Regions from separate parts of the Streptomyces sp. NPDC058877 genome, predicted to be linked through region 2. Evidence: riboswitches for the same ligand, from Rfam matches in the RefSeq annotation. Region 2 holds a riboswitch; the other holds the start of a gene.
What was found. Region 2 has a riboswitch for cyclic di-AMP ahead of ACFW2Y_RS18970 (transglycosylase family protein). Riboswitches for the same ligand answer to the same signal wherever they lie in the genome.
Positions count from the first base shown of each region.

Region 1: linked by a shared signal. The riboswitch ahead of ACFW2Y_RS29610 (transglycosylase SLT domain-containing protein) and the one ahead of ACFW2Y_RS18970 (transglycosylase family protein) in region 2 are both predicted to bind cyclic di-AMP.

Region 1 covers NZ_JBHYMF010000187.1:4,022-9,273, reverse strand. Annotated here, with positions in the region: gene ACFW2Y_RS29620 (phosphocholine-specific phospholipase C) at 1-1,841, shown strand, start outside; gene ACFW2Y_RS29615 (hypothetical protein) at 1,903-2,505, opposite strand; cyclic di-AMP (ydaO/yuaA leader) riboswitch at 2,876-3,061, shown strand; gene ACFW2Y_RS29610 (transglycosylase SLT domain-containing protein) at 3,066-3,938, shown strand; gene ACFW2Y_RS29605 (phosphoribosyltransferase family protein) at 3,922-5,226, opposite strand.
Region 2 covers NZ_JBHYMF010000075.1:18,300-31,618, reverse strand. Annotated here, with positions in the region: gene ACFW2Y_RS19010 (ABC transporter ATP-binding protein) at 51-866, shown strand; gene ACFW2Y_RS19005 (ABC transporter permease) at 924-3,455, shown strand; gene ACFW2Y_RS19000 (class I SAM-dependent methyltransferase) at 3,517-4,875, opposite strand; gene ACFW2Y_RS18995 (NAD(P)/FAD-dependent oxidoreductase) at 5,052-6,431, opposite strand; gene ACFW2Y_RS18990 (exopolyphosphatase) at 6,835-7,749, opposite strand; gene ACFW2Y_RS18985 (DUF501 domain-containing protein) at 7,746-8,285, opposite strand; gene ACFW2Y_RS18980 (septum formation initiator family protein) at 8,325-8,795, opposite strand; gene eno (phosphopyruvate hydratase) at 8,904-10,190, opposite strand; gene ACFW2Y_RS18970 (transglycosylase family protein) at 10,525-11,223, opposite strand; cyclic di-AMP (ydaO/yuaA leader) riboswitch at 11,227-11,399, opposite strand; gene ACFW2Y_RS18965 (transglycosylase family protein) at 11,658-12,743, opposite strand; gene ACFW2Y_RS18960 (cytochrome P450) at 12,837-13,319, opposite strand, start outside.

The DNA.
Region 1 (5,252 bases), on a different contig from region 2:
AGGGCGTACGGGGGTTCGGCGATCGCGCCGCGGGCAACCTGCCGGGCGGCTGGGGCATGTTCAACCAGCCCAACTGGGGCAGCCGCCAGTACCCCTGGAAGCTCAGCGACACCCCGCCCGCCGGCGGCGTCGACGGCGAGACCCTCGCACAGTGCAACGGCGACCTGCCCCACAGTTGGACCTCACAGCACGCGGCATGGAACAAGGGCCGCCTCGACAACTGGGTCACGGGCGTGGGCAACACCCGGACGCTGGGCCACCTCGACCGCGGGGACATCCCCTTCCACCACGCGCTCGCCGACCACTACACGATATGCGACGCGTACTTCTGCTCTGCGCTGAGTTCCACCGGCCCCAACCGGACCTTCCTGTGGAGCGGGAAGATCGACGCTTCCAGCAAGGACGGGGGCGAGGAGTCGGGCCTGACCTGGGAGACGTACGCCGAGGCGCTCCAACGCGCCGGAGTGAGTTGGAAGGTCTACCAGAACGCCCAGGACAACTACGGCGACAACGGCCTCGCCTACTTCAAGAAGTTCACCAATGCGCGCCCCGGAGACCCCCTGTACGACCGGGGCATGGGCTCCGTCCCGAAGGTGACCGGCTCGACGCCGGACGACATCGCCGCGGCGATCCGCGCTGACGCCCTCGCGGGCACCCTTCCGCAGGTGTCGTGGGTGGTCGCGAGCGAGGCCTTCTCCGAGCACCCCTACGCTCCGCCCGGAGACGGCGCCCACTTCGTCGACCTCGTCTACCGCGCACTGGCCGCGAACCCCGACGTGTTCGACTCCACGGTGCTGTTCCTCAACTACGACGAGAACGACGGCTTCTTCGACCACGTGCCGCCGCCGATCGCCCCTCCGGGCACACCGGGCGAGTACATCGACGGCGTACCGATCGGGCTGGGCTTCCGCGTCCCCATGCTTGTCATGTCCCCGTGGACCAGGGGCGGCTGGGTGAGCTCCGAGGTCTTCGACCACACCTCCGTACTGCGCTTCATGGAGACCTGGACGACGGCCCTCGGCACCCCGGCCCTCTGCCCCCACATCAGCACCTGGCGGAGGAAGGTGACGGGCGACCTCACCGGGGTCTTCGACTTCGCCAACCCGGTGTACGGAGTGCCCTCCGCCCTTCCTTCCACGGCAAAGGTCATCGGCCAGGCCGCCTGCGCCCCGCTACCGAACCCGGCCCCCCAGAACAACGCCCTGCCCTCCCAGGAGCCCGGCACGCGCCCGGCACGCGCCCTGCCGTACCAGGCGAACGGCAACCTCGACCGCTTCGAGTTCGGCGCCGCGGGGAAGATCCTGGCCTGGTTCTCGATGACGAACCAGGGCTCGGAGGCCAAGCGGTCGGCGCACTTCTCGATCCATCCGCACCAGTACCGGGACACCGCCGCCTGGCAGTACACCGTGGACCCCGGCGACACCGCGTCCGACTACTTCAACATAGGCCTGGGGTGGGGTTCCGGTAAGTACGACATCTCCATGATGGGCCCCAACCGCTTCCTGCGCCGGTTCATCGGGGACGCCTCCAAGGCGGGCCGCGCCATCGAGGTGGCGGCCCGGTTCGCGCCCGAAGCGGGCACGGGGAAGACGGCCCTGTGGTTCAAGATGACCAACACCTCGGCCGGACCGGTCACCTTCACGATCCGCTCGAACGCCTACCGCTCGGACGGCCCGTGGACGTACACGGTGCCGGCGAACTCCAGTCGCGAGGACTTCTTCAACGCGGTCGCGTACAACGACGGCTGGTACGACTTCACGATCGTCGCCGACGTCGACGGGACGTGGTCGCGCCGCTACACCGGCCACATCGAGACCGGGGCGCCCAGCACCAGCGGCTGATTCCCCGACGCACGACCGGGCGGCGACCTCCTTGCCGCCGCCCGGCGACGGGCGGGGCGGGTCACCGGCCGGCGTGCGCGGCGCGGCGGATCGTGGCGTCGAGAAGGGCCAGTGCGTCGGCGGCGGTGCGGCCGGGGGCCCTGTTCCACGGACCGATCAGATCCAGCCACCCACGGGCCCGAAGCTCCGTCATGATCCAGGCGGCGGCCTCGTTCATGGTGTCCGCGCCGCCGTAGCCGAGGCGGTGGGCGGCGAGGAGGGCCCCGCAGACACACCGGGCACCTCGGACGTTGCGCAGTCTGTACGGAGCGTTCTGCCAGCCCCACTCCGTCAGCACCAGACGGGCATAGCCCAGGTGGACCGAGGGACGCAGCTCCACCTGGCCGATGCGGCGCCAGGCGTGGAGCCGGTCGGGCAGCACGGCGCCGATCCGGCCGGGGATGCGACGCCCGGCAGGAACCTCCTGCGGCAGGGCCGCGAGGGCATCGGCCACCAACCGTTCCACCGGCACGCTGAGCAGTTGCCGCCAGTGCGCTTCCGACGGGGCCGACTTTCCGGCGGGGGTCGCGCCGGTGACGATCTGCTGCCAGGCCGCGTCCTCGAAGAGCGCGGCGGCCTCGCGGTCAAGGTCATCGGGGGTGAGCAGCGGAGGGGAAGGGGACATCGAGGTGACTCCTAGGTCGACTGCCCCCATCTTTAATGCTGAATGTCCATTTTGCGAGTTTTGACCCTCGCAAGGAGAGGGCGCGCCGCGGCGACCTCCGGCGAGTCGGTGACATCACACCTAATTTCTGCACATTTACTCATGAATGGAATTACTTCTCATATCAGACATAAAGCATCGAGTGACGGGATTCACTCCCCACCCCATCCATTCGACGGAAGGATCCCCCCTCCCCTTGCCGCGCAAGGAAGTTCGAGATTCCGGAGAGATCATCGATCTTGAATTCGCGGAATTACTTGATCCATTTTTCGATACCCGAGAACCGCTCCCCTTGTTATCCGTTGCATTACTGGCCTACGGTCGCCTCCATTCGAGCGGATCGCCTAATCCTGCCGCCGCTCGACACACCTCCCTTTTCACCCGACGGCAGGAGCGGGGGACCCACGAATACGCCGGTCCGGTGATCCGGAACGGCTCGGGGTGTAGCCGCGTGCGCGCGGCCGGACACCTCCCGTCCGAACCCGACAGCTCACCTCGCAGGCACCGGAGAGGAATCCGTCATGCCTGCTCACGGCAAGCACCGCCGCCCCCGTCGTAGTCCCGTCTCCCGTGGCCTGGCCCTGGTGGGCACGGGCGGCGCCGCATTGACCTTGCCGCTGGTCGTGCCGGCCGCCGCCAACGCCGCTCCGGCGTCCGCGGCCCCGGAAACGGCCGCCCGGCCCTTCAGCAGCCCCGCGGCCCCGGCCGTCGCCAAGGCGGTCACCGCCCCGGCAGCCGCGCGCACCTACACCGTCGTGAGCGGTGACTCGCTTTCCCTGATCGCCCACAAGAAGGGAATCCAGGGCGGCTGGAAGAGCCTTTACCGGGCCAACAAGGGAGCCGTGGGTGACAACCCGTCACTCATTCACCCCGGTCTGAAGCTGACGATTCATAAGAATTCCGCAAAGCCCGTTGCCACACAGGGCAAGCCGAAGAAGTCCACGACGACCGAGCGCGCGAGCCGCTCCGAACGCCGCCCGGCCGCCCCCGTGGTGACCACCGGCACCGGCGCGTCCGCAGCGCAGGCCGCCCCCGCTGCGGTCAAGGCCGCTCCGGTTGCCGCCACCAACTACGCCGACAACCTCGACGGCTGGATCAGGGAGTCGCTGGCGATCATGGCCCAGCAGGGCATCCCCGGCACCTACGACGGCATCCTCCGCAACGTCATGCGCGAGTCCTCGGGAAACCCCAGGGCCATCAACCTCTGGGACTCCAATGCCGCCGCTGGCACCCCCTCGAAGGGGCTGCTGCAGGTCATCGAGCCGACCTTCCTCGCCTACCACGTGCCCGGTACGTCCATGGACCTGTTCGACCCGGTCGCCAACATCACCGCCGCCTGCAACTACGCGGCCGACCGGTACGGCTCCATCGACAACGTCAACGGGGCGTACTGACCCGCTGCCGCCGGAAGTGGTCGTCGAACCAGGAGGTGGCGAGCTCCGCCACCTCCTCCAGGGCCCCCGGCTCCTCGAAGAGGTGGCCGGCACCCCCCACCACGGTGAGCCGGTTCTCACAGCGCAGCAGTGACTGGGCCCTCCTGTTGAGGTCGAGGACCAGCGCGTCCGCGCCCCCCACCACCAGGAGCGTGGGGGCGCGCACCCGCCCCAGGCGCTCACCCGCGAGGTCCGGCCGGCCGCCGCGCGAGACGACGGCGCTCACCCGGGACTCGGGGTCGCCGGCCGCCCACAGCGCAGCCGCCGCGCCGGTGCTCGCCCCGAAGTACCCCAGGGGAAGTCCGGCCCCCTCGGGCCGCGCGGCCAGCCATTCGGTGGCCCCGGCAAGCCGCCCGGCGAGCAGTGGGGTGTCGAAGACCCTTGCCCGGTCCGTGGCCTCCGCCTCGGTCAGCAGGTCGAAGAGCAGCGTCCCTAGCCCCGCCCGGTTGAGCCCGGCGGCAACCGCCCGGTTCCGGGGGCTGTGCCGACTGCTTCCGCTGCCGTGGGCGAACAGGACGATGCCACCTGCTCCCTCGGGCACCGCGAGCCGTCCGGCGAGCGTGCGGCCGGTGACCGGGATCCACACGTCCGTGTCCTGCACGACCGGGTCGCGCGCGGCCCTGTTCCGGTCCAGGCAGGCGACGACCTCGGCGTCCGCGGTCTGTGAGAAGTCCCGGTAGAACTGCCCGATCGCGAAGAACCGGTCCGGCGTGTGCACGCTGACGGTCTCGTCGACCTCCCCGCCGAGCCGGGTCGTCCAGCCGCGCGGAGCCACCGGGACCGCGAGGACGATCCGGGCAGCGCCACGGGCGCGGACCACCCGGCAGGCCGCCAGGGCCGTGGCCCCGGTCGCCAGGCCGTCGTCGACCACCACCACCGTCCGTCCGTCGAGCGGCACGGAAGGCCGGTCGCCCCGGTAGCGGAGGGCCCGGTGGTCGAGCTCCACGTGCTCCCGTGCTTCCACGGCGGCGAGCTCGCGTTCGCTCACCCCGGCCTCGCGGAGCACCCTCTCGTTGAGCACCCGGACGCCCCCCTCCCCGAGCGCCCCCATCGCGAGCTCCGGTTGCTGGGGGACCCCGAGCTTGCGTACGAGGCAGATGTCGAGCGGCGCATCGAGGGCGTCCGCCACCTCGGCAGCCACGGGCACGCCGCCCCGCGGGAGCCCGAGGACCACGACGTCCCGGTCCTTGAGGTGGTCGAGCCGGGCGGCAAGCTGCCGCCCCGCGTCACTGCGGTCGCTGAAGAACATGATCGGCCGCCCTTCCGCCTGCGCGG
Region 2 (13,319 bases):
CCCGGGAACGGGCACAGGGGCGGACGTCCTGCGGCAGAACGACCGACACGATGGAGGGGTTCCCGAATCGTCATTGCAATGACAGGAGTCCCTCCGTGACCACCACCTCCACCGTGTCCCGCGCCACCGCGGTGGCCGCCCGCGCCACGGATCTGACCAAGGTCTACGGCCACGGCGAGACCCAGGTGGTCGCCCTCGACCGCGTCAGCGTGGACTTCCGGCAGGGCGAGTTCACCGCGATCATGGGCCCCTCCGGCTCCGGCAAGTCGACGCTCATGCACTGCGTCGCCGGTCTGGACTCCTTCTCCTCCGGCTCCGTGCGGATCGGCGAGACCGAGCTGTCCTCCCTCAAGGACAAGCACCTCACCCAGCTGCGCAGGGACAAGATCGGCTTCATCTTCCAGGCCTTCAACCTGCTGCCGACCCTGACGGCCCTGGAGAACATCACGCTGCCGATGGACATCGCGGGCCGCAAGGCCGACAAGCAGTGGGTCCAGCAGGTGATCGACATGCTGGGCCTGTCCGGCCGGCTCAGCCACCGTCCCTCCGAACTCTCCGGCGGCCAGCAGCAGCGCGTTGCCGTGGCCCGCGCCCTCGCCTCCCGCCCCGAGATCATCTTCGGCGACGAGCCCACCGGAAACCTGGACTCCCGCTCGGGCGCCGAGGTCCTGGGATTCCTCCGCAACTCGGTGCGGGAGCTGGGACAGACCGTCGTCATGGTCACCCACGACGCGACGGCCGCCTCCTACGCGGACCGCGTGATCTTCCTCGCGGACGGCCGGATCGTCGACGAGATGCTGCACCCGACGGCGGACGGCGTGCTCGACCGCATGAAGGCCTTCGACGCCAAGGGCCGTACGAGCTGACGCACCGGCGCCAGCCGCACCCGCACCCGCCCCTCCCAGGACCTCCAGGACCCACCCATGTTCCGTACCGCCCTGCGCAACGTGCTCGCGCACAAGGCGAGGCTGCTGATGACCGTCCTCGCCGTGATGCTCGGCGTGGCCTTCGTCTCCGGCACCCTCGTCTTCACCGACACCCTCTCCAACGCCCTCCGCAAGGAGTCCGCGAAGAGCTACGACGACGTGGCCGTCGCCGTGGCCCTGCGCCCGAACCCCGAAGAGGCCCGCACCACCCCGGGCCTCTCCCAGCAGGTCGTCGACGAGGTCGCGAAGCTGGACGGGGTCGCCGCCGTCCGCCCGCGCGTCGACGGCTTCGCCGGCGTGCCCGACGAGGACGGCCGGCTGATCGGCGTCGGCTGGTCGAACACCGGCGCCAACTTCACCCCCGGCAAGGACGGCAAGAACGGCGCCTACGCCTTCACCGCGGGCGACGGACCGACGCAGCCCGGTCAGATCGCGCTCGACCGGGCCACCGCCGAAGCGGGCGGCTACCGGGTGGGCGACACCGTCCGGGTGGCCACCAACGGCCCGGTGAAGGAGTACGCCCTGTCAGGCGTCTTCACGACCGAGGACGGCGCCGTCAACGCGGGCGGCAGCCTGGTCCTGTTCGACACCTCCGTCGCCCAGAAGCTCTATCTGAAGCCGGGCTACTTCTCCGACCTGAACGTCGTCGCCACCCCCGGCACGAACGCCGACGAACTCCTCGACGAGATCCTGAAGGTCGTCCCGAAGGCGGCCACCGCCCAGACCGGCCAGGCCCTCGCCGACGAGCAGGCCCGTCAGATCGAAGAGGGCCTGGGGGCCTTCAACCAGGTGCTGCTGGCCTTCGCCGGCATCGCGCTCTTCGTCGGCGTCTTCCTGATCTCCAACACCTTCACCATGCTGGTCGCCCAGCGCACCAAGGAGCTCGCCCTGATGCGGGCGGTCGGTGCCTCGCGCCGGCAGATCACCCGTTCCGTCCTGGTGGAGGCCGGTCTCGTCGGCCTGGTCGCCTCCCTCAGCGGCTATCTGCTCGGCATCGGTCTGGCCGTCGGCCTGCGCTCCGTGATGAACGCCTTCGAACTGAAGGTCCCGGACGGTCCGCTGGTCCTCGAAGCCACCCCGGCCGTCGCCGCCTTCGGCATCGGCGTCCTGATCACCATGCTGGCGGCCTGGCTGCCCGGCCGGCGCGCCGCGAAGATCCCGCCGGTCGCGGCGATGAGCAGCGTCCACGCCACCGCGAGCGCCAAGTCGCTGGTCGTCCGCAACTCCATCGGTGCGGCGATCACCGCGATCGGCGCCGTGCTGATCGTGTTCGGCGCGGGCCAGGGAGGCGACACCGGCCGCATGGCGATCGCCGGCGGAACCTTCGCCGCCCTCATCGGCGTGATCGTGCTGATCCCGATGCTCTCCCGGCCGGTGATCGCCCTGTTCCGTCCGCTCTCCGAGGCGGCCTTCGGCGTGGCCGGCAAGCTCGCCGGGCTGAACGCGGTCCGCAACCCGCGCCGCACCGGTGCCACCGCGTCCGCACTCGCCATCGGCTTGACCCTGGTCACCGGGCTCACGGTGATCGGCACGAGCGCCGGCGCGGCCCTGGACAAGATCACGGTCGACCGGATCAAGGGCGACTACATGGTCAGCATGGCGGGCGGCACGGGCCTCGGCGAGGAGGCGCTCACCGCCCTGGAGAAGGCCCCCGGCGTCACCGCGGTCTCTCCGCAGCAGGCCGGCTCCTTCCGGCTCGACGGAGAGTTCGCCTCCGCTTCCGGCGTCACTCCGGGGGACATCGAGAAGGTCCTCCGACTCGACGTCACGGACGGGTCGATGGCCTCGCTCGGCCGGGGCGGGATCGCCGTCGCCGCCGACACCGCCGAGGCCCGTGGTCTGAAGGTCGGCTCGACCGTTCCGGTCGAGTACGCGGACAAGCAGAAGGCGAAGCTGACCGTCGGCGCGATCTACGAGGGCAACCCCTTCGTCTCCCCCGTGCTCATCGACAAGGAGGTCCTCGGCGCGCACGAGCAGCAGCCGTACGTCCCGCAGATCTTCGTCGCGATGGACGGCGGTGCCTCGGAGGCCCACGCGAAGGCCCTGTCGAAGGCGATGGGTGACAACCCGGCCATCACCGTGATGGACAAGAAGGACATCCGCGATGCCTTCGGCGGCCCGATCAACGTGCTCCTGAACATCATGTACGGCCTGCTCGGCATGGCCCTGATCATCGCGGTCCTCGGCGTCGTCAACACCCTCGCGATGTCCGTCTTCGAGCGGCGGCAGGAGATCGGGATGCTCCGCGCCATCGGCCTCGACCAGCGTCGGGTGAAGCGGATGGTCCGTCTGGAAGCCGTCGTCATCTCGGTGTTCGGCGCGGTCGTCGGCATCGGCCTGGGCTCGTTCCTCGGCTGGGCGATCGGCGAGACCCTCAAGGACGGCATGCCGGGCTACGCCCTGGTGATGCCCTGGAGCCGGATCGCGCTCTTCGTGGCCCTGGCCGCCCTGGTCGGCGTCCTCGCCTCGCTGTGGCCGGCCCGGAGCGCGGCGAAGCTGAACATGCTCTCCGCCATCAAGGCCGAGTAGGGCGCGTCCGAGGACGACGGAGGGTCGGGTTCCCGCGGGAACCCGACCCTTCGCGTGCGGCTCAGGCCTTCTCGGTCCAGAGGCGCGGCCGCAGCGCCGTGCCGCTCGGACCCGCTGCCGGGGTCTTCACCGCGAGGAACTGGTTCACGCCGATCCGGTTGCGTTCGAAGGAGACCGCCGAAGCCGCCATGTAGAGCCGCCAGATCCTGGCCCGCCCGGGCGAGGTCAAGCGGACCGCCCGGTCCCAGTCGCGCTCCAGGTTCGCCACCCAGCGGCGCAGCGTCAGCGCGTAGTGCTCGCGGAGCGCCTCCACGTCCCTGACCTCGAAGCCGGCGTCCTCCAAGGTCGTCAGGGTGCGTCCCATGGGGGCGAGTTCACCGTCCGGAAAGACGTACGCGTCGATGAAGGCGTCGACCTCGTAGGCGTCCTCGTCGGGCTCGGGGCGCCGGGAGATCTGGTGGTTGAGGAGGCGTCCGCCGGGCTTGAGCAGCCCGTACAGGGTGTCGGCGTACTCCCGGTACTGCACGGCGCCGACGTGCTCGGCCATGCCGATCGAGGAGATGGCGTCGTAGGGGCCGTCGACGACGTCCCGGTAGTCCTGGACCCTGATCTCGACCAGGTCGGCGAGGCCCTCGTCGGCGACCCTCCTCCGGGCGTAGGCGGCCTGTTCCCGCGAGAGGGTGACGCCGACGACCCGGGCGCCGTAGGTGCGGGCGGCGTGGAGGGCCAAGGAGCCCCAGCCGCAGCCCACGTCGAGGAGCCGGTCGCCCTCCTTCAGGTTCAGCTTGCGGGCGATGAGGTCCAACTTGTCGTGCTGGGCGCCCTCCAGGGTGGCGCCGGCGTCCGCATCGGGCCAGTACGCGCACGAATAGACCATCGAGGGGCCGAGGACCAGTTCGTAGAAGTCGTTGCCCACGTCGTAGTGGTGACTGATCGCCTGCTCGTCGCGCCGCTTGCTGTGCCGCCTGCCGCTGCGGCCCTGTACCTCCTCGACCGGTGGCTTCGGCGGCGGCAGCGGGCCGGCGAGCCGCAACAGGGCGCGGGCGGCGGCGCGGAGCGCGGGGTCCCGCAGGGAGTCGAGGAGGCTCCTGGTCTCCTGGCCGCGGTCCCACAGGAGGCCCGAGATCCGGTCGAGGAGCTCGTAGAGGTCGCCCTCGACGTCGATCTCGCCGGCCACCCAGGCCCGGGCCAGGCCGAGTTCACCGGGCTTCCAGATCAGCCTCCGCAGGGCCCGGCGGTCGCGGACGATCAGGACGGGGCCATCGGCATCGGCCGGTGCGGTGCGCGGCGCTTCCCCGGAAGGGCGGTGGCGAGCGGGCGGGCCGGCCTCACTGCCGTCCCAGGCTCGCAGACGGACCGGGAGCGGTCCTCCGAGGAGTTCCTCGGCGAGTGTCATCAGCCGCGACGCGGCGTCGGCCATGGTGCGCACCTCCGTGATCTCGTGCCCCAGGAATGCTCGTCACCCAGGGAACACCGTCGCCGGGCGTCAGCAGTCCCGCCGCAGCGCAACGAGTCGGCAAAACACGCGGAGGAACGCGCGAAGGGCCGTCCGCACCACGGATGGCGGACGGCCCTTTCGGACGTGCTGAGGGGGCGTCAGGAGGCCTTGGCCTTCTCCTGCACCGGGGCGGCCGGCGCCGGGGCGGGCTTGGCCGCCTCGTAGAACTCCTCGCGCGGCGTCTCCATGGCGCCGAGCGACACGACCTCTCGCTTGAGGAACATGCCGAGGGTCCAGTCGGCGAAGATGCGGATCTTGCGGTTCCAGGTCGGCATCGCCATGCCGTGGTAGCCACGGTGCATGTACCAGGCGAGACGGCCCTTGAGCTTGATCTTCATCTTGCCCATGACGATCATCGCGACGCCCTTGTGCAGGCCGAGGCCAGCCACCGCGCCCTTGTTGGCGTGGCTGTACTCCTTCTGCGGGAAGCCGCGCATGCCGGCCACCACGTTGTCGCCGAGGACCTTGGCCTGGCGCAGGGCGTGCTGGGCGTTCGGCGGGCACCAGGCGTTGGGGTTGCCGGCCCTGCGGCCGACCATGTCCGGGACCTGGGCGTTGTCGCCCGCGGCCCAGACGTGGTCCATGCCGTTGACCTGGAGCTTCTCGTTGCAGTCCACGTGGCCGCGGGGGCCGAGCGGCAGGCCGAAGCGGGAGAGCGCCGGGTTCGGCTTCACGCCGGCGGTCCAGACGATCGTGTTGGAGTCGACCTCAAGGCCGTTCTTCAGCACGACGTGGCCGTCCACGCAGGAGTCCATCGAGGTCTCGAGGTAGATCTCGATCCCGCGGCCCTCCAGGTGCTCCTTGCCGTACTGGCCGAGCTTGGGGCCCACCTCGGGAAGGATCTTGTCGGCCGCGTCGACCAGGATGAAGCGCATGTCCTCGCGGGACACGTTCTGGTAGTACTTCGCGGCGTCGCGGGCCATGTCCTCGACCTCGCCGATGGTCTCGGCGCCGGCGAAGCCACCGCCGACGAAGACGAAGGTCAGGGCCTTGCGGCGGACCTCCTCGTCGGTGGTCGAGTCGGCCTTGTCGAGCTGCTCAAGGACGTGGTTGCGCAGGCCGATGGCCTCCTCGATGCCCTTCATGCCGATGCCCTGCTCGGCGAGGCCGGGGATCGGGAAGGTGCGGGAGACCGCGCCCATCGCGATGACCAGGTAGTCGAAGGGCAGCTCGTACGCCTCGCCGACGAGCGGCGAGATCGTGGCGACCTTGCGGTCCTGGTCGATGGTGGTGACCCGGCCGGTGAGCACCTCGGCTCCGCGGACGACGCGTCGCAGCGGGACGACGACGTGACGCGGCGAGATGCTGCCGGCGGCGGCTTCGGGGAGGAAGGGCTGGTAGGTCATGTACGACCGCGGGTCGACGACCGTGACGGTCGCTTCCGCGTAGCGCATCTTCTTGAGGATGCGCCGAGCTGCGTACAGGCCTACGTACCCGCCGCCTACTACGAGGATCCTGGGACGCTCCGTGGTGCTCATGGGATCGAGTATCCACCCCTCCTCAGGGGGGTGCTCGTGCGCCCCTTCACAAGGACCGGGGGGACCTCTGCTACACTCCGCCGCCCACGTGATCCACATCATGGTGCTGCAAAGGAACCGGGGTGCACTGGCGAACGTTGTTCACCCCCCGTGAACTGGTCCGGAGAGCCTCCGTTAACCCTGAACCGCGGGGTCCGTTCACACGATGGAAACATCGAGCCAATCGGCCCCCACGCCTACGAAAGGGCCCCGGGCCACCCCCTGAAGGGCCCAAAGACCCTCCTTGGGCGCCGCCAGGACCCTTTTCCTTGTGAAGAACTTCACGAACCTTTTCGGCCGGGGGGTCCCGACGGGCCCCCGAGGCCCCCGGAAACCCCCCTCCACAGGGCCCGATAGCCGCGCGCTATGCGACGGATAGCGCGATCCCATCGAGGATGTCGTGCTCGCTGACCACGACCTCGGCGGCTCCGACCCGCTCCACGACCTCCCGCAGGACGAGCGCCCCGGCGATGATCACGTCGACCCGGCCGGGATGGATGACGGGGATCGCGGCCCGCTCCTCGTGGGTGGAGGCAAGGAGCCGCTCGGTGACCTCGGCGACCTGCGCGGCGGAGATCCGGGCGTGGTGGATCTTCTCGGAGTCGTACTCCTGGAGCCCCAGGGCGATGGCGGCGACCGTGGTGACCGAACCCGCCAGGCCGACCAGGATCCGTGCGGTGTCGATCGGCACGGTCTCGGCCGCGAGGTCGAGGGCGGCGCGGACGTCGGCGCGGATCGCGGCGACCTCCTCGGCCGTCGGCGGGTCGTGCCGGACGTGCCGCTCGGTGAGCCGGACACAGCCGATGTCGACCGAGCGGGCGGCCTCGACGTGGGCGTTGCCGACCACGAACTCGGTGGAGCCGCCGCCGATGTCCACGACCAGGCGCCGGTCGTCGCCGTGCAGTTCGCCGGTGGCACCGGTGAAGGAGAAAGCGGCCTCCTGGTCGCCGGTGATGACCTCGGGCTCCACGCCCAGGATCTCCACGACCCCGTTCACGAAGTCCTCGCGGTTCTCGGCGTCGCGGGAGGCGGAGGTGGCGACGAAGCGGATCCGCTCGGCACCCAGCTCCTTGATGACCGCGGCGTACGCACGGCAGGCGGCGAAGGTCCGGTCCAGTGCCTCGGGAGCGAGTCGGCCGGTCTTGTCGACGCCCTGGCCGAGCCGGACGATCGTCATCCGCCGGTCCAGCTCGATCAGGTCGCCGGTGTCCGGATGGACGTCGGCGACGAGCAGGCGGATCGAGTTGGTGCCGCAGTCGATTCCGGCGACCCGGGTCATTCCGAGGACTTCCCTTCGTCGGTGCACGGGTTCACGCAGGGGCCCTTCGCCCACCACTCGGGAAGCATCGCGAGCGCCTCGTCGCCGAACGGGTTCACGCCCGGGCCGGCGGCGAGCGCGTGGCCGACGAGGACGTGCAGGCACTTGACCCGGTCCGGCATGCCGCCGGCGCTCGGGAAGCCCTCCAGGACCTCGATGGCGTCACGGCGCGCGATGTAGTCCTCGTGCGCGGCCCGGTAGGCGGCGGCGAGCTCCGGGTCGGTGGCGAGCCGGGCCTGCATCTCCTTCATGACCCCGTTGGCCTCCAGGGTGCCGATGGCCGAGGCCGCCCGGGGGCAGGTCAGGTAGTACGTGGTCGGGAAGGGCGTGCCGTCGGGGAGCCGGGGTGCGGTCTCGACGACGTCCGGGTTGCCGCACGGACAGCGGTGCGCGATGGCGCGCAGGCCGCGGGGCGGGCGGCCGAGCTGGAGCTCGAAGGCGGCGATGTCCGTCTCGGTGGGCTCGGTGCGTTCGGTCTGCGGAGGGGGCGTTTCCATGTCTGCCTTGCTCGTGTGTCGGGCGACCAAGAGGCCTGGTCAGGGGCGGTCGGCGTGGTCGACGCCGTCCCAGAGGTTGTCGTACCAGGGGCGGTCGTCCGCGCCCTGGTCGGTGCGGGGCCGCTGCTCCGCATCGGGGTCGTTCACGGTGAAGCCGGTCTCGCCGGGGAGCACGTAGTGCAGGTGTTCGCGGGCGAGGCGGCGGATGTAGGCCGGGTCCTGGAGGCGGGCCTTCTCGTCCTTCAGCTCCTCGACCCGCCGGGCGGCCTCGGCGACGCGGCGCTCCTGCTCGGCGATCTCCCCCTGCTGGGAGACGTAGCTCCGCATCGGATAGGCCAGCGCCACGACGAGGGAACAGACCACGAGGGCGAGGAAGGCCGCACGGCCGGTGAGCCGGGAGCGTCGGTCTTGGCGGCGGGTCTGTGAGCGGTAGACACGGGCGGCGGTCTGCTCGCCGAGCAGTCTGATCCGGGTCGCGGTGGAGAACCGGTCCCGGTCCTTCGCGGCCATGTCGTGTCGCCTCCCCTGTTCACGCGTACGTCCCCGCACACGGTACGGGACCGAGTACGGGGACGTACGGAAGCTGGTCTGCGAAGCGGCTCCGCCCTGGGGCGAAGCTCAGCCCTTGAAGCGCGGGAAGGCGCTGCGACCGGCGTAGACCGCGGCGTCGTCGAGGATCTCCTCGATGCGCAGCAGCTGGTTGTACTTGGCGACGCGCTCGGAGCGGGCCGGCGCGCCGGTCTTGATCTGGCCGCAGTTGGTGGCGACGGCGAGGTCGGCGATGGTGACGTCCTCGGTCTCGCCGGAGCGGTGGGACATCATGCACTTGAAGCCGTTGCGCTGGGCCAGCTCGACGGCGTCCAGGGTCTCGGTCAGCGAGCCGATCTGGTTGACCTTGACGAGCAGGGCGTTCGCGGAGCCCTCCTCGATGCCGCGGGCCAGGCGCTCCGGGTTGGTGACGAACAGGTCGTCGCCGACGAGCTGGACCTTGGAGCCGAGCTTGTCGGTGATGACCTTCCAGCCGGCCCAGTCGTCCTCGAACAGCGGGTCCTCGATGGAGACCAGCGGGTACGCGGCGACGAGCTCCTCGTAGTACTCGGTCATCTCGGCGGCCGAGCGGGACTTGCCCTCGAACTCGTACTTGCCGTCCTTGTAGAACTCGGAGGCGGCGCAGTCGAGGGCGAGCGCGATGTCCTTGCCGGGGACGTAGCCGGCCTGCTTGACGGCCTCGACGATGAGGTCGAGGGCGGCACGGTTGGAGTCCAGGTTCGGGGCGAAGCCGCCCTCGTCGCCCAGGCCGGTGGAGAGGCCCTTGGTCTTCAGGACGGACTTGAGGGTGTGGTAGACCTCGGTGCCCCAGCGGAGGGCCTCGGAGAAGGACTCCGCGCCGATCGGGGCGATCATGAACTCCTGGATGTCCACGTTGGAGTCGGCGTGCGACCCACCGTTGAGGATGTTCATCATCGGAACGGGCAGCAGGTGCGCGTTCGGGCCGCCCAGGTAGCGGAAGAGGGGGAGGTCGCTGGCCTCGGAGGCGGCGTGCGCGACGGCGAGGGAGACGCCGAGGATGGCGTTGGCGCCGAGCGAGGACTTGTCCGGGGTGGCGTCCAGGTCGAACATGGCCTGGTCGATCAGCCGCTGCTCGGTGGCGTCGTAGCCGACGAGCTCCGGGCCGATCTGCTCGATGACGGCGAGGACGGCCTTCTCGACGCCCTTGCCCTGGTAGCGGTTGGGGTCACCGTCGCGAAGCTCAAGGGCCTCGAACGCACCGGTGGAGGCGCCGGACGGAACGGCAGCACGGCCGGTGCTGCCGTCGTCGAGGCCGACCTCGACCTCGACCGTGGGGTTGCCTCGGGAGTCCAGGATTTCCCGGGCTACGACGACGTCGATGGACGGCACGAGCATCTCCTTCTGGGATGTGACGCTGGATGTGACGCAAGGTCGGTGCAGGGTCGCTTGGCCTTGCGGCAAGAGCCTAACCGGCTCGGGGGCTCCGGCCCGCCGCGCGCCCGCCCCCTGGGACGAAAAAGGACCCAAGGGCATGCACATCGGGACGAAAGACCCCAGATCTACTGGACGGTAACCATCGCGGTCGTCAGGTCCCCTTCCCCGCCCGGGCTCCGGAACGGGGGAACCCCGGTCCGGCGCGCACGGGGGAGGGGCGCGCCGGACCGGGGTGGTCACCGCGGGAGGGTCGTCGGCACCGCACGAGCCGCCGGACTCGTGCGGGCCGCCGGGCTCACTTCAGGTGGAGCTGCTGGCCCGGGTAGATGAGGTCGGCGTTCTCGACGACGTCCTTGTTCAGCTCGAAGAGCTTGGCCCAGCCGCCCTTGACGCCGTGCGCCTGGGCGATCTTGCTGAGGGTGTCGCCGGAGACGACCTCGTACTCGCCGTCGCCCTTCTTCACCTTCTTGCCGGTGGGGGTGGTGACGGTCTTCTTCGCGGCCTGCGGCGCGGCCTTCTCGGGGGCCTGGCGCTGCTGGCTGCGGGTGGTCGGCTGCTCGGTCTCGCGCGGCTTCGGAGCGGCCTGCTGGGGGGCGCTCTCGGTGGTGCCGCCGGAGTAGGAGGCGTTGGAGAGGCCGACGCCGCAGCTCGGCCAGGCACCCTTGCCCTGGCCCGCGAGGACCTTCTCGGCGATGGCGATCTGCTGGGACTTCGAGGCCAGGTTGGCGGTCGGGGCATAGGCGGTGCCGCCGTACGCGGCCCAGGTGGAGGCCGAGAACTGCAGGCCGCCGTAGTAGCCGTTGCCCGTGTTGATGGCCCAGTTGCCGCCGGACTCGCAGGCGGCGACGACGTCCCACTCGGCGGCGGTGGCGGCCGAGGCGGTGCCCGCGGTCAGCAGCGGCGCGGCGACGGCGGCACCGGTGACACCGGCGAGCGCGACGACCTGGGCGGCCTTGGAGGGACGGCGGTGTTTGCCCTTGGCGGAAAACAGCATGGGAATTCTCCTCACCGACGCCTGCGAGGTGAGCTGTCGGGTTCGGGCCGAAGAGTTGCCCGGCCGCGCGTCTGGCACGCGACTTCACCCCAAGCCGGTCTCCGGCGGTCCGTCTCGACCGCCGGGCCCGGCACTTACCTTGGGTCCCCCGCTCCTGCCTTCGGCGCTTGCGCGACGACTGTTCCCATCGACCGACGGCAGGATTCGGCGTTTCGGTCGACGGGGCCCGCGGTGGCGAGCGGTGACGACCGTAGACACAGACCCACCGGAAGTTCAAAGAGGCCTATGGCGGACATATCGCCCCTCCTTGCCTTCCGGTGGGTGATGTTTGCGCAGGTGAGAGCGGGCGGAAGCGAAGTTTCCGGACGTGACACGCCAGTTGGGGCGAAGAGACCCATGTCTCACTTACACAGAATCGGACATAAGGCGATCAATCACCCCTCCGTCGCGACCGAACCCGCCGTCAGATCAAGACTCTGACCAGGCAGGATCAGATCCGGATCGGTCCCCACGGTCTGCCGGTTGGCGTCATAGAGCGCGGTCCAGCCACCGGGGAGTTCGTTCTCCTGTGCGATGTCGGACAGACTGTCACCCGGCCGCACGGTGTATTCGCCCGAAGTGCCCCTACTGTCCTTTTCGACGGAACCTTTCGCCCCGTCAGTCGCGGACTGGGCGTCACCCTCGCCCGCATTCGAAGCATGTCGACCCGCATCGGCCGAATTGCCCGGTGCGCCACTTTCCTCCGGTGCCGCCTCACCCCGGTGCTTGCCGGTGCCCGGCGTGGCCGACGGCAGCTCGCCTTCTGGAATCCCCGGCGAAACCGGCACATCGGGCGTAACGGACGAATCGGGGGCGGTCGGTGCCGTCGGGTCGCCGGGCGCGGTCGACCCGCCCGGACTGACCGATGCGTCAGGACTTGCCGGAATCGTCGGGTATGCCGGAGTGGTCGGGTGGGTCGGGGCGATGGAGGTCGCCGGGGCGCTCGGCGCGGTCGGGGTCGGGGTCGCGGGCGCGGTGGACTGCCGAGCCGCCCCTTGACCGCCCGCGGAGGACACCGGCTCGCCGCCGGTGCGATTGGACTCCGGGGGCGGGCCCGTGGGTGCCGCCGGGGTGACGGCGGGCCCGGGGTTCACTCCGGTGGCCTTGCCGTCGTTCTTCAGACCGGCGATCGGCGCACAGGTGGCCCAGTCGTCGCTCCCCCCGGCGAGCGCCTTCTCGGCCACCGCGATCTGCTGCGCGCGACTGGCCAGGTCGGGGCTGGGCGCGTACGCCAGACCGCCGTTCCGCTCCCAGCTGTCCTGGGTGAACTGGAGTCCGCCGTACATCCCGTTGCCGAAGTTGGCGCTCCACTGCCCGCCGGACTCGCATTCGGCGACCCGGTCCCACGTGGCGGCGTCGGCGGCGGAGGCAGACCCGGTGGCGAGCAGCGGCAGCGCCATCGCGGAACCGGTCACACCGGCGGCGACGACGATGGCGGGGGCCTGACGGGGGCGACGGTGTCGTCCGTTCCCGGAGCGCATAGGAACGCCTTTCGCGTGACGGCTGAGATTCCGGTGAACGTAGCGGCATTCGAACGTCCGTCACAAGTCGATGGACGCGCGATCACGCGAAGATCACATTTCTGATGTTGCGTCAGTTCCCAGAAGGGGTGCGGAAGGGGAGAACTCCACCGGAAGCGTGCGCAAACCGCGCATGATGAGCCCGCCGCGCCACCGCAGTTCGGTCGGATCGGCGGCAAGTCTCAGGTCCGGCAGGCGAGTCAGCAGCGTCGAGAGCGCGGCCTGCCCTTCCAGGCGGGCGAGCGGCGCGCCCAGGCAGTAGTGGATGCCGTGCCCGTACCCGAGGTGCTGGTTGTCGCGGCGGGCGAGGTCGAGCACATCCGGTCCGTCGAACCGCTCCGGGTCCCGGTCGGCGGCGGCCAGCACCACCAGCACCGGGTCGCCCGCCGGGATCTCCTGCCCGCCGATGGTCAACGCCCGCGTCGCATAGCGCCAGGTCGCCATCTCCACCGGCCCGTCGTACCGCAGCAGCTCCTCGACGCCCGTCTCCAGGAGCCCGGTCTCCCCCGCGGCCAGCGAGACCTGGAGCCGCTCGCG